DNA from 3 places in the Paenibacillus sp. NPDC058898 genome. Region 1 is predicted to be linked to each of the others. Evidence: predicted binding sites of a transcription regulator. Region 1 holds the regulator's gene; each other region holds the start of a gene.
What was found. Region 1 encodes Rex, which represses fermentation and respiration genes when NADH is low (regulators of the CRP and FNR family bind a similar motif). Its sites were predicted from a motif close to TTGTGAAATATTTCACAA; they were not measured.
Positions count from the first base shown of each region.

Region 1 (4,801 bases):
GCTGTTCACTGACGTAAAAGCGAATCATCAGCTGCTTCCGAGTTATGAGCGTCTCGTCATTGATGAAGCGCATCATCTGGAGGACGTCGCTGGCAAGCACCTTGGCTTGCAGATGAAATATTTTTCGGTGGTCCATACGCTGACTCGTATGTACAAAGACAGCCGCAGCGGTCAGCTTCCGGCTCTTCGCCAGCTGCTGCAAGCATCATCGCATGAGAAGGCTGTCGAGTGGTCCTCCATCATAGACCGGATTTATCCGGATCTGATCACCGCAAAAGAGAATTGGGACCGGCTCAGCGATCAATTGTTCGGACTGCTTCCGGAACGCGGAGACGCGACTCCGGGGGATGCCGGTCAATTCTCGCTTCGCTTATCGCCTCTGAAGAAGCCGAAGGATTGGGGTTCGCTGGCCGAGTTGGAGCATCAAATTCATGTGACGCTGGGCGATGTCGTTCGCAAGGGTGACAAGCTGATCGCCGAGATGAAGGAAGATCTGGACGACTACAGCGCGGACAGTTTGTTAACAGACCTATCGGGTCTGTTTAAGGACCTGGCCGCACACCGCGATGACCTGAGGTCCTTCATGGCTCTGAATGATGAAGGCACGGTATACTGGATGGAGGCTAACGGGAATTTCCGCGGCAAATCGCTGCAGCTTTATGCAGTGCCTGTCGATGTTAGCACTCACTTGAAGGAATTGTTTTTTGACAAGAAACAAAGCGTGATCCTGACATCGGCGACCTTGTCGGTGGATAAATCGTTTCAGTTCATGATCGAGAACTTGGGTCTTCAGGAAGCGGCAGATAGCGGCAACCTGAACACGGTTCTGCTGCCGTCCCCGTTTAATTACAGGGAGCAGGCCCTCCTTGTCGTGCCGCGCGATTTTCCGAGCGTGAAGGGCTCGGTCGGGGATGCACTCTTTGTGAATACACTTGTGCAATCATTGGCCGATACGGCAATCGCTACGCATGGCCGCATGCTTGTGCTGTTCACTTCGTACCGCATGCTGCGTCAGGTTCACGAGCCGTTGAAGGAGGCGCTGGCATCCAGCGATATTACGGTACTGGGACAAGGGATGGACGGAACCAGCCGTACCAAGTTAATCCGGAGATTCCAGGATAGCAGCGCTTCGGTCCTGCTGGGTACGAGCTCCTTCTGGGAAGGGGTAGACATACCCGGGGAGGCGCTCACTTGCCTTGCGATCGTCCGGCTGCCGTTCCAGCCGCCGAATCATCCCTTGGTCGAAGCCAAGAGCGAATTGCTGCAGCAGCAGAAGAAGAACCCGTTCATGAAACTTTCGGTTCCGCAAGCGGTCATTCGCTTCAAACAGGGATTTGGCCGACTGGTGCGGACCGCGCAAGATAAGGGGATTGTCATTGTCTACGATACCCGGGTCATTGAATCCTATTACGGGAAATATTTCTTATATTCTTTGCCGGGGCCGAAGATGGAGCACATGCCGACAGAGGGGATCGTTCCCCGAATTTCGGAATGGCTGCAGGAAGAGGCAGGCATAGAGAACCAAGCTGAATAAAAGTGAAACAATGAACGAAATGATCTGTCACAAAAAAATGTAGTTATTAACCTATTATTAGGGGGAGCATGAATGAAATCGGAAAAAATTTCGGAAGCCGTGGTCCGCAGATTACCTGTATACTTGCGCTATTTGAATGAGCTTCAGAAAAGGGAGGTCTCCACGGTTTCCTCCCAGGAACTGGGACAAAAACTGGACCTCAATCCTGCTCAAATTCGTAAGGACCTAGCGTATTTCGGTGATTTTGGACGGAAAGGGATCGGATATGACGTATCTTATCTGATCGAGAAAATTCGCCAGATTCTAAAGCTGGACCAGAAGATCAATGTCGCATTGATTGGGGCCGGTAATCTTGGACATGCATTATCGAATTACAATGCATTTCTGAAGGACAATATGAAGATTGTGGCGGTTTTCGATTCGTATTCTCCCAAAGTTGGTATGAAAATTAACAATTTGGTTGTACAGCCGATGGAGGAACTGGAGAAGACGGTTCATGAGTACGGCATTCGTATCGGGATAATCACCGTTCCGGATTTTGAAGCGCAGAATGTAGCCAATCAGCTTATCGCCGCAGGCATCGAGGCTATCCTGAATTTTGCGCCAACCATCCTGAAAGCCCCATCCCATATCAGGATTCATACGGCTGATTTTACTACAGATTTGCAGAGTTTGGCCTATTATTTGGATAACGGCAAGGAGGATGCAGGACATGACGATAACGAAGTGGATGGTTAAGAACGGAACGTTTGCGGTATTAGAGGAAGGAAGAACCGTGCTACGCGGATATATGGTTGTGGAGAATGACCGCATAACCTATCTGGGTGAAGAAGAGCCAACCATCCAAGAGGGAACAGAAGTTATCGACGGAACTCATCTGTTTTTCCTACCGGGGTTAGTGAACACGCACGGACATGCGGCGATGTCCCTGCTCCGCGGTTATGGCGACGATCTGGCACTGCAGGTATGGCTTCAGGAAAAAATGTGGCCTATGGAAGCCAAATTCACGGCCGACGATGTATACTGGGGAACCGCACTCTCCGTGCTGGAGATGATCAAAGGCGGAACCACGACATTTGTGGATATGTATGATCATATGGATCAGGTTGCCAAGGTTGTGCAGGACTCAGGAATGCGCGGCGTCCTAATGCGCGGCGTCATCGGATTGTGTCCGCCTGAGGTGCAGCAGCAGAAGCTGGATGAGGCGGTGGTATTCGCGAAAGACTGGCATGGCAAGGCTGACGGGAGAATTACGACGATGATTTCACCGCATGCACCTTATACGTGCCCGCCGGATTTCATCGAAAAATTCGTTCAGGCATCCCATGATTTGAATCTGCCTTTGCATACGCATATGTCCGAAACGGAAACGGAAGTAGCTCAGAATGTAAAAGACTACGGACTTCGCCCTGTTGCCCATTTGGAGAAGCTTGGCATGTTCTCCCGGCCAACGCTGCTTGCGCATGCCGTCCATCTGACCGATGAAGAAATCGAAATCCTGGCCAAGCATCAAGTTATGGTGTCGCATAATCCAGGCAGCAATTTGAAGCTTGCCAGCGGCATCGCTCGCGTGCCTGCACTGCTGAAAGCTGGCGTAACGGTGTCGCTGGGTACCGATGGACCTGCGAGCAATAATAATCTGGATATGTTTGAAGAGATGCGTCTGGCGGCATTGATCCATAAAGGGGTAAGCGGGGATCCAACCGCAATTCCTGCATCCGAAGCGCTTCGGATGGGTACAGAGTATGGAGCCAAGTCAGCCTTCCTCAACGATATCGGTACGCTTGCAGTAGGTATGAAGGCAGATATGATCGCACTGAACACGGATCAGGCGCACTTCCTTCCGAAGACGGATTACATTTCTCATGCTATCTACTCCGCTAGTGCGAAGGATGTTGAGCATGTATGGGTTGACGGTAAGCAGGTAGTGAAGAATGGCGCGAGTCTTACTCTTGATGAGGAACGTATCCGCCGGGAAGCGCAGCGTACCTTTGAGCGTCTTACAACCCTCTAGGGAATAATCAAGGTGAGCGAGGAAGACGGATTTGAAGAAAAAAACGAAGTGGATATTGCTGAGTGTGTCCAGCGTACTGCTGTTGCTGCTTGGTTTACAGCTCTATTATTCATATGTTATGAAAGATACTTGGAATGAAGAAAGAATGGCAATTGTTGCCGCGAAGCAGCATGGCCAATTGGTTACACCCGGGAAGACCTATAAATCGGTGTGGGGCGAGGATAATAACTATTGGGTGGTAAGCGGGAAGGATCAAGACAATCAAGATCGTATGGTATGGGTGAAATTTACGGATGACAACGTACCTGTTGAAGGTGCTGACGCTGTCCAGTCCGTTTTATTGAAAACGGGGATGTCAGAAGCCCAGATGCGGGATCAGATCTATAACGAATTGCCTGGAGTGGAAATTAAGCGGTTGCTGCCTGGAATGTATGAGGGCGAGTATGCATGGCAGCTGCAGTATGAACACAACGGTCAGCGCGGCTATCGGTTTTATCGTTTTCAAGATGGTAACACCATCGGGAATGACATTATTCTTCCAAATCAATAAAAATGCAGTAAGAGAGGCGCCCTTTAAAATTCATAGGGTGCCTCTCTTTTTCTCCGACATGTAAGCGCATTCAGAAAGAATATGGAAAAACTGTTCTAAATATTTTCACAGACATGCATGAAAAAGTATATAAGATGTGATATACTCGTACTTGTACAAAACGAGCATATAAATTACATGCATCGCAATATATCGTTGTTATATGTACTATTGTGTCACAAAATGATAGACAAAATTTCATATAGGAAATGAAGGAGGAACTTCATGAAACTACGCATTGTACCTATCATGCTGACTGTCGTGATCTCAGCATCGGTTCTCTTTGGCGGATGGTTTCTGTATCGGCAGATGGCTTTGCAAAATCCGCTGGCAAATGTTGTGTCGCAATATGACGGCGTGAAGGATTCTCATATAGATATTAAACAGAATACCGTTACTTTGAATCTCGATTTGGCTCCAGATACAAATTTACAAGGTTTGGTTCAGCATATTAAGAAGGAAGGCAAGTCTGTGATTGGCAAGCGGGAATTGAAAATCCAGGTGGAGGACCATTCCTCGGAAGCACTGGATCAATGGTGGGAGAAGGCCATGCTCTCAGTCGCCGAAGCAATGGATAATAAGCAGTATACTGATATTCAATCATCGCTCGAGCAGCTTGCTGCCCAGTCTCCGAATTTGAAAGCAAAAGCAACCATCGATGACA
Region 1 covers NZ_JBMOSM010000016.1:54,401-59,201, reverse strand. The annotation lists gene dinG (ATP-dependent DNA helicase DinG) at 1-1,534, shown strand, start outside; gene ACOZB4_RS29170 (redox-sensing transcriptional repressor Rex) at 1,607-2,272, shown strand; gene ACOZB4_RS29165 (amidohydrolase) at 2,247-3,548, shown strand; gene ACOZB4_RS29160 (DUF5590 domain-containing protein) at 3,580-4,098, shown strand; gene ACOZB4_RS29155 (hypothetical protein) at 4,363-4,801, shown strand, end outside.

Region 2 (4,801 bases), on a different contig from region 1:
CCCATATGTCCAGCACATGAGGCACACCGATTGAACTCACTTCAAGCAGCTCCCATCATGTACCTATTCTTAATCGGCGGTGAAAAACATGTTCTCTTCTATCAAACGATTCCTCATCGGAAGACCCCTTAAATCAGCGGAATTGGGCGAGCAAAAGCTGAACAAAACCAAAGCGCTGGCCATCCTTTCATCCGACGCCTTGTCGTCCGTGGCCTATGGACCTGAACAAATTCTGATCGTCTTGATGACCGTTGGCGCGGCTGCCTATTGGTATTCCATACCGATTGCCGTCGGGGTCCTCATCTTATTGCTGGCACTTATCCTATCATATAGACAAATTATTTTCTCATATCCGCATGGCGGCGGAGCCTACGTGGTTTCCAAACAGAATTTAGGCATGTATCCAGGATTGGTCGCTGGCGGCTCCCTGCTGGTCGACTACATCCTGACGGTTGCGGTCAGCGTATCGGCGGGGACGGACGCGATCACGTCGGCTTTTCCGGAACTGCATGCCTACAATCTGCCCATCTCCATCGTGTTCGTTCTATGTTTGACCGTACTCAATTTAAGAGGGGTTACGGAGTCGGCCACCATATTGGCTTATCCGGTTTACTTGTTTGTACTGGCGCTGTTTATCCTGATTGGCGTCGGAATATTCAACATAGCTACAGGCCATGCATCACCAGAGCTTCATACGCCGATCGGCACGCCTGTCGCCGGTCTCAGCTTGTTCCTGCTCCTGCGGGCATTTGCCTCGGGCAGCTCTGCCCTGACCGGCGTTGAAGCCATTTCTAACGCCATCCCGAATTTCAAGGATCCCGCTCCGAATAATGCGGCCAAAACCTTGGTCGCGATGGGATCCTTGCTGGCAATGTTATTTTCGGGCATCGTATTCCTGGCCTATTACTATGGGGTTAGCCCCAGCGAGCAAGTCACTGTCGTTTCCCAGATTGCCGAGCATACCTTTGGACGAAACGTTTTTTATTACTTTATCCAAGGAACAACGGCTCTCATTCTGATCCTGGCCGCCAACACGGGATATTCCGCCTTCCCGCTGCTTGCCGTTAATCTGGCGAAGGATAAATTTATTCCCCGAATGTTCACCGTCCGGGGGGACCGTCTGGGATATTCAAACGGGATTATCATGCTTGGGTTCTTCTCCATTCTGTTGCTGCTGACTTTCGAAGGCAAAACCGAGCATCTGATTCCTCTGTATGCCGTCGGCGTGTTTATCCCTTTTACCCTCTCCCAAACAGGGATGATGGTGAAGTGGATTCGCGAAAAGCCTGAAGGATGGATCGTCAAGCTGATCATTAATACCACCGGCGCATGCATTAGCTTTATCGTGACGATGATCTTCTTTTTCACGAAATTCGCCCAAGTGTGGACCGTCTTGATTTTCCTGCCGCTGATCATTTGGATCTTCACACGAATCCACAAACATTATGAGGCCGTAGCAGACCAGCTGCGAATTACGACCTGTGAGCCGGTTAAGCCGATTGAGGGAAATGTTATTATTCTGCCTGTGGCGGGAATCACGCATGTGGTGGAGAACTCGCTGAATTATGCCAAATCACTGGGAGCAGGACAAATTATCGCGGTGTACGTGCCGTTCGAGCGGGAGGACGAGGCGGCCTTCCAGGAAAAATGGAAGAAGTGGCAGCCGGACATCCGGCTGGTGACGCTGCACTCGCCTTATCGGAGCATCATTCAGCCGCTGACCAAATTCATCGATACCGTGCAGCGGAAGGCCAGCGAATCCCACTACCAGGTTACCGTTGTCATACCGCAGTTCATCCCCAAGAAGGGCTGGCATAACTTCCTGCACAATCAGTCCAGCTTGCTCATTCGCGCACATTTACTTTATCGGAGAGATGTGATTATCACCACAGTACCTTACCATTTAAAAAAATAGCGGGCTTGTTCCGCTGCGACTTATACAAGGAATCCACTCCGCCAACAACGTTAAAAAAGCTGCGATCATCCGATCCCTATTCTTAAGGGAGCGGTCAATCGCAGCTTTTTCCCCTCCGCCTAGACGCTTACCAGGCTTCGGGATATTAAGAAACATTCTGCGCAGAATGAACCTGTTGAGCAGTGCCGGTAGTTGGCGCAGACGGCAGTGCGGCGTCTTGTTCGCCGCGAAGCATGACCTCAACCTTATCATCCTTCTTCAAATATACGGTCCCGTAGGCAGCTCCCACAAACAACGCGCCTCCGACGAAATTGCCAAGCCATACCGGAATGAAGTTCATCAGATACTCGCCCCAGCTGTAATATCCTTCAAATATCGCTGCCGGAATGAGGAACATATTGGCCACCACGTGCTGAAAGCCAATGGCTACAAACGCCATCGTCGGAAACCAGATCCCGAGAATTTTGCCACTCATCTGATCCGATCCGTAGGACAGCCACACGGCGAGCGCCACGAGCCAGTTGCACCCAATGCCCGACAAGAAGGCCTGCAGGAAGCTGTCGTCGATCTTATGACCTGCCATGTCCACCAGCTTCTCCAGATAAACGCCGCTGCCTGTCAGACCCGTCACATGACCAAAGAAATAAGCGACGAACAACGCCCCTGCCATATTGCTTACCGTGACAAGAGCTAAATTTCGTACCATTTCTTTCGTGGAAATCCGCTTCTTGAATCTGGCCAGGGACACGGCCATCATGTTGCCTGTCAGAAGCTCTCCGCCCGCTAGCAATACAAGAATCAGTCCGACAGGGAATATCGCCGCGCCTATAAAACCGGCAATGCCTCCCCAAGCCTCCGATGCTCCGGCAATTACGCGAATATCCAGCAAAAAGCCGAGCGCAATAAAAGCACCCGCCAAAAATCCTAATATCATCACGTTCATGGCGGAGTTATGTGCTTTTTTCACCCCGTTCTCCAAGGTGATCTCCGCAATGCGATCAGGTTTGTAATAGGCCATGGCCGCTCCCCCATTTCTCCCGCATTCCGTCCTGAAATCTCTCGGATGCAGCGTCTGATGTTTCTGTTACAGTTACCCATATTGTACCGCAGCCTCCATAGCAAGAACGTGAATTATATCACGATCGTGTGCGACAGAGGGGACAAGACAGCCTCTGTCCTGGCTGCTCTTGATTTGCCCTGACTCATTCGCTCGATCCGAGCTGAGCGGTACATGTAAAATAGCGGTGTCGGAGAGGATCCGACACCGCTTGGTTGATGCAATTACCAACCATCATGTTCTAACCCGGCAAGCCTATGCCTTTATACCACCATCATGTTCGAAACCAGCAGCCTATGCCTCGGCGGCAGTCTCTACCCTAACAGGTGTTTCCTTTTCCTGAACCGGAACGTTCGAGATCGGAAGCTTCATGCTAATGAAGGACGACAGCAGGAAGAGCGCACCTGCCGTGAAATACACGACCACAATGGAGGTCGCCGACATATACCATCCCGTAAACCCCGAGCCGATAAGCAGCATGCCGGTAAAAATCGGCGTCATCACGCCATTAAGCCGACCAATGAATTTCTCTTCCACCTGCTGCATCATCACGGCCATCAATACCGTCTGCGCCATCGCCATCAGCACCCCGGTTACGAAGCGCATCGTGCCTGTCAGGATCGGCCATTGGGACAGCACCTCGACAAAGGTCGAGAATCCAAGAAAGGCAAGCCCGGCGAACAGCAAGTAGTTGCCTTTTACTCTCCCCGCAATCACCGCGGCCAGCACGCCGCCAATCAACATGCCAAGACCCTCTAGCGCGGTGAACCACTGAACGCTGGACATTGCCAGCTGTAGACGCTCCGTGATGACAAAAATATCGAGCGGCTGAACAAGTCCGCTGCCGAGCGCCAATAAAACGTAGACCACCAACAGCACCTTCAGCAGCCGACTGGAACCGATGTAAGTGAAGCCTGCCTTCAAGTCCTTCATAAAAGAACCGGTCGATTCTGAATTTTTAGATGGTTCATCCACACTGGAAGGGAGAAACGCCAGCACGATCCCCGAAGCGCCGAATAGAACCAACAAGCTGATTAAAGAAGCCTGCAATCCAAAAGCTTGATAGATCGTCGTGCCGACCATCGGTCCCAAAATGATGAACAGCGACATCGAGGTCTGGGACAAAGCCGTGGCCGCGGGCACATGCTCATCCGGTAAGCAGCGCTTGATGATCTTCATGGACGAAGGCTGCGAGAATTGGGATACAACGGCCGAGACCAGGGTCACCGCAAACACGGCCTGCCAATATCCCGCATACACAACAAACAGGATAAGCAGTATGGATAAAAAGCTTAAAATGTCTCCCCAGATCATCGTTCGCTTGGGACGCCAACGGTCAGCCAGCACGCCGCCAATCATAGAGATCACAAAGATGGGCGCGTATTCAATCACGGTAAGCAGCGATACGGCGACCGGGTCATGGTTGCTCTTCTCCATAATAAAGAACAACAGCGCCATGTTGCGGATCCAGATCCCGATATTTTGCATAAAATCCGAAACCATCAGCAGCACAAACGCGTGGTTGCCAAACAAATGCCTCATATTCCATCCCCCAGTAAAACCGACTATTCGGTTTAATAATATGTGCGAAAACGCCCACCCTGCGTTCAAACCGACAGAAGCGTTTCCGATAAATCTTCCAATACATTACGAACCTTGACTCGATAACACACCGTTTAAAAAGTAAGTTACTCCCTTATGGTACAGCAGTCTCAATTCCTTCTGAGAACGTTCATAGTACGAAATCGACATTCCATCCAGAAGTGCGCCAAAAATGACGGATATCTCCTCGACATCTTCTGCCGGTATCCGTCCCTCATCCGCTCCCT
Region 2 covers NZ_JBMOSM010000005.1:216,440-221,240, forward strand. The annotation lists gene ACOZB4_RS15845 (APC family permease) at 89-1,915, shown strand; gene ACOZB4_RS15850 (formate/nitrite transporter family protein) at 2,061-2,933, opposite strand; gene ACOZB4_RS15855 (MFS transporter) at 3,267-4,514, opposite strand; gene ACOZB4_RS15860 (TetR/AcrR family transcriptional regulator) at 4,620-4,801, opposite strand, start outside.
Region 2: ACOZB4_RS15850 (formate/nitrite transporter family protein) is a predicted target of Rex. The motif match lies at 3,040-3,057, and genes of this name have one in related genera.

Region 3 (4,801 bases), on a different contig from region 1:
AATCGGAGAATTTCTCAACCTATATTCCTGCCACGGATGCAGCGATGCAAGAGCTGACTGCAGCCAGTGATAGCAACAACGTCAAACTGTCCGTGCAGCCAATGGAAGGCCAAAGCATTTGGCTGACATTGCTTTCATCCTTTATTCCGCTCATCATTATGTTTGTTCTGTTCTTCTTCCTGTTTAATCAGGCCCAAGGCGGCGGCGGCAAAGTGATGAACTTTGGTAAGAGCAAAGCCCGCTTATATAATGAAGAGAAGAAACGGATTACATTTGAGGATGTAGCCGGAGCAGATGAAGAGAAGCAGGAACTTGTTGAAGTTGTTGACTTCTTGAAAGATCCGCGCAAGTTTAACACGGTTGGCGCTCGCATTCCGAAGGGCGTTCTGCTTGTCGGTCCTCCGGGAACAGGTAAGACGCTCCTAGCTCGTGCCGTTGCTGGTGAAGCAGGAGTGCCATTCTTTAGTATTTCCGGTTCCGACTTTGTTGAGATGTTTGTCGGTGTCGGTGCTTCTCGTGTACGTGACTTGTTCGAGAACGCGAAGAAGAATGCACCATGTATCATCTTTATTGATGAGATTGATGCTGTGGGTCGTCAGCGTGGCGCCGGACTTGGCGGCGGTCATGACGAGCGTGAGCAGACACTCAACCAGTTGCTGGTTGAAATGGACGGTTTCGGAGCGAACGAAGGCATTATCATCGTTGCTGCGACCAACCGCCCGGACATTTTGGACCCGGCGCTTCTTCGTCCGGGACGTTTTGACCGTCAGATTACCGTAGATCGCCCGGATGTGAAGGGCCGTGAAGCCGTACTGAAGGTTCATGCACGCAACAAACCATTGACGAAGGATGTTAAACTTGACATCATCGCCAAACGTACAACCGGTTTTACAGGCGCCGATCTGGAGAATCTCCTGAACGAGGCCGCCTTACTTGCGGCTCGCCGCAACCGTAAAGATATCTCCATGCGAGAAGTGGATGAGGCGATTGACCGTGTTATCGTCGGTACGGAGAAACGCAGCCGCGTGATCAGTGATCGCGAGAAACGTATCGTAGCTTACCATGAAGCAGGTCACACCATTGTGGGTTACTTCCTTGAGCATGCGGATACGGTGCACAAGGTAACGATTATTCCTCGTGGCCGTGCCGGTGGATATGTCATCATGATGCCGAAGGAAGATCGGATGCTCGTGACGAAGCAGGAATTGCTGGATCGCGTAACCGGTTTGCTTGGCGGCCGTGTTGCTGAGGAACTGTTCATCGGTGAAATCGGAACCGGAGCATATAGTGACTTCCAACAAGCGACGGGCATTATCCGCAGCATGGTTGTGGAATACGGTATGAGTGAGAAGCTCGGACCGATGCAGTTCGGTACATCCCAAGGACAAGTGTTCCTTGGACGTGATATCGGACATGAGCAGAACTATAGTGATCGAATCGCTTATGAGATCGATCAGGAAATGCAGCGATTCATTAATGATTGCTATGAGAAATGTAAAGAGATCCTGAATAAGCATGCTAAAGAGGTTCACCTGATTGCGAACACGCTCCTCGAGATGGAAACGCTGGAGCTTGAGCAAATCAAGAATCTCATTGAGACCGGATCAGCTGAAGGCAACGGCAGTGGCGACGGTGAAGGAGAAGGTTCTACCGAGAATGGTGAACCGATCATCGACAACATTGGCGACGTGAAAGTTCGTATCCAAGGGAAAGAAGACGGCGAGCAGCCGACTTCCACGGAAGAAATTCCGAACAACCCGATGGATTCGAATGATCCAGGGCCGGAGCGAAAAGATTCCGAGCGCAAGGATCCTCCAGGCGGATCGGACAACGGTAACAGCAGCTTAACGTAATATTCGCTGATAAAACATCGAATACCGAATAAAATTGAAGAACCGGAGAACGATAATTCGTTTTCCGGTTCTTTTTGTGCTTTCTATCACATTGACAGGGGGCAGAACGAACGTGTACATTAGTTGTTAAATAAGGATGCGCATCCTTTCACAAAGGTGGAAACCATCCTGAAAGTCACATGGTCATCAGCGGCGAACCGCCGGACTACATAAAGGGAGAGGGTCGATCATGGAAGCTTTGGCACTGGAGCGTAAAGCAGAACAGAACCGTGAACTGCGTGAGCGGTTAATGCAATTGAAGAAGGAACGTAATGCAATCATTTTGGCTCATTATTATCAACGGGACGAAATACAAGAGGTCGCTGATTTCCGGGGGGATTCCTTCCTGCTCGCGCAGAAGGCAGCACAAACCGATGCTGAGGTCATCGTATTTTGCGGTGTGCATTTTATGGGCGAGAGCGCTAAAATTCTGGCACCGGGCAAGACGGTTCTTATACCGGATGAGCGGGCTGGCTGCCCTATGGCGGATATGGTGAACGTGGACGGACTTCGGAAGCTGAAAGCGCAGCATCCGAATGCGAAAGTGGTCACATACATCAATTCATCGGCTGAGATCAAAGCCGAAACGGATATCTGCTGTACGTCATCCAATGCCGTTAAAGTGATTCAGTCGGTGGATTCGGATGAAATTATATGGGTGCCTGATAAAAACCTGGGACATTATGTTCAGCAGCATACCGACAAGAAGCTTATTATCTGGGAAGGGTATTGCAACACGCATGACATGCTGACGGTTAAGGATGTTGTCGAGATGAAGGCCAAATATCCTCATGCGGAATTTGTGGTGCACCCGGAATGCCGTCCTGAGGTTGTAGCGATGGGCGATTTTGTAGGGAGTACCACCGCTATCCTGGAATATTGTAAAAATTCATCTGCCAAGGAGTTTATTGTAGGCACAGAGGATGGAACCGGATATCAGCTTCGATTGGATAGCCCGGATAAATCGTTCCACTTCGCTACGAAGTTCCTGGTGTGTCCGAATATGAAAGTGAATAACCTCAAAAAGCTGGTTAAAGCGTTGGAAACGATGAAGCCGCAAATTTATGTGCCGCCGGTCGTTGCAGAGAAAGCCAGAACTTCATTAGAGCGCATGTTACAAGTTAAGTAGCATGCGCTACTCTTTCGTGAAAAGACAGGTGAGGCATCGTGATACCGCAGTATTTAATTGATTTTGAGCTGAACGATCTTCCGGTCATTGAGACGGATGTCATCGTGATCGGTTCAGGCATTGCGGGTTTATATACGGCGATCATGGCAAGCGCGACTCAGAATGTGCTATTGATTACGAAGAAATCGCTGCTTGAAAGCAACACGCGTTATGCACAGGGAGGGATTGCAGCCGTAACAGCCGAGGATGACTCTCCGGCCTACCACCGGCAGGACACCCTCCTGGCAGGGGCGGGCCTATGTTCTTCTACCGCGGTGGATGTGCTTGTCAACGAGGGTCCGGTTGGTGTTCAAGAGCTGATTCGGCTCGGTACGATGTTTGATGTGGAGAATGGCGAGCTCGCACTCACCCAAGAAGGCGCGCACAGTCATCGCCGGATCCTTCATGCCAACGGGGATGCAACCGGATATGAAATCGTGCGTGCCCTTTCCATTCAGGTTGAAATGCTTCACAATGTAGAGGTGTGGGACGATCATTTTGTCATTGACCTGATTACCGAGCAGGGAGAGTGTCATGGCGTTTTAGTACAGATGCCGGACGGCAAACGGGTATTCGTACGTGGACGGGCGACGGTGATGTGTTCCGGCGGCGCCGGTCAATTGTACCGGTATACGACCAATCCGGAGGTTGCCACAGCGGATGGCGTTGCCATGGCTTATCGGGCAGGCGCAGAAATTCGGGATATGGAATTTATACAGTTCCACCCGACGGCGCTTAGTTATCCGGGGGCGCCCCGATTCCTTATATCAGAGGCGGTTCGGGGTGAAGGTGCCGTTCTTCGGAATATACGAGGGGAACGGTTCATGCCCAAATACCATGAATTGCTGGAGCTGGCGCCACGGGATATTGTAGCACGGGCCATTGTCAGTGAGATGGAAGCAACGGGGTCTACCTTTGTTTATCTGGATATTACCCATGAGTCGCCGGAGATGGTCAAACATCGATTCCCAACGATTTATGAAACCTGCATGCAATATGGACTCGATTTATCGTCAGATTGGATTCCGGTCTCCCCGGCTGCGCATTATATGATGGGGGGCATCAAAACCAATCTGCATGGCGAGAGCAGCGTGAAGCGTTTATTTGCTTGCGGGGAGGTATCGTCTACTGGTGTTCACGGGGCGAACCGTTTGGCCAGCAATTCGCTGTCGGAGGCGATTGTGTACGGCAGTCGTATTGTCGAGCGCATTAAGAGTCTGCCGGAACCCTCAGGAGATCCACTTCATGTATCATTCCATCTCGGTCGCAAGGACACCCCGTCCCAGGCAATGGTGGAAAAGCGCTTGAAGCTTCAGAAGGTGATGGTACGTTATGCAGGACTTCGGAGAAATCGGGATACTCTATTAAGAGCAGCAGAAGAGCTCGGCCGTCAGCTGCCATTGTTCCATTCGATGCTTTCCAAGCGTGAGGAATACGAGTTTGCCAACATGCTCACAGCATCCTTACTCGTGGTGCAGGGTGCGCTGGGTCGTGAAGAAAGCCGGGGAGCCCACTACCGTGAGGATTTCCCGGAGCGGAATGACAGCGTATGGCAGAAACATATTGTCCATACACGGGATCAAGAAATGACGGAGGAATTAAGCGATGATGTTTAACGGATACAACGATGGCCTTCTCCAGAGTATACGGACTTGGCTGCAGGAGGATATTGGGTCGGGGGACATTACGACTCTTACCACCATTGAGCCGGGTCATGAATCCAAGGGCGTTATCCATGCCA
Region 3 covers NZ_JBMOSM010000022.1:43,642-48,442, forward strand. The annotation lists gene ftsH (ATP-dependent zinc metalloprotease FtsH) at 1-1,853, shown strand, start outside; gene nadA (quinolinate synthase NadA) at 2,083-3,021, shown strand; gene nadB (L-aspartate oxidase) at 3,060-4,676, shown strand; gene nadC (carboxylating nicotinate-nucleotide diphosphorylase) at 4,666-4,801, shown strand, end outside.
Region 3: nadA (quinolinate synthase NadA) is a predicted target of Rex. The motif match lies at 1,990-2,007, and genes of this name have one in related genera.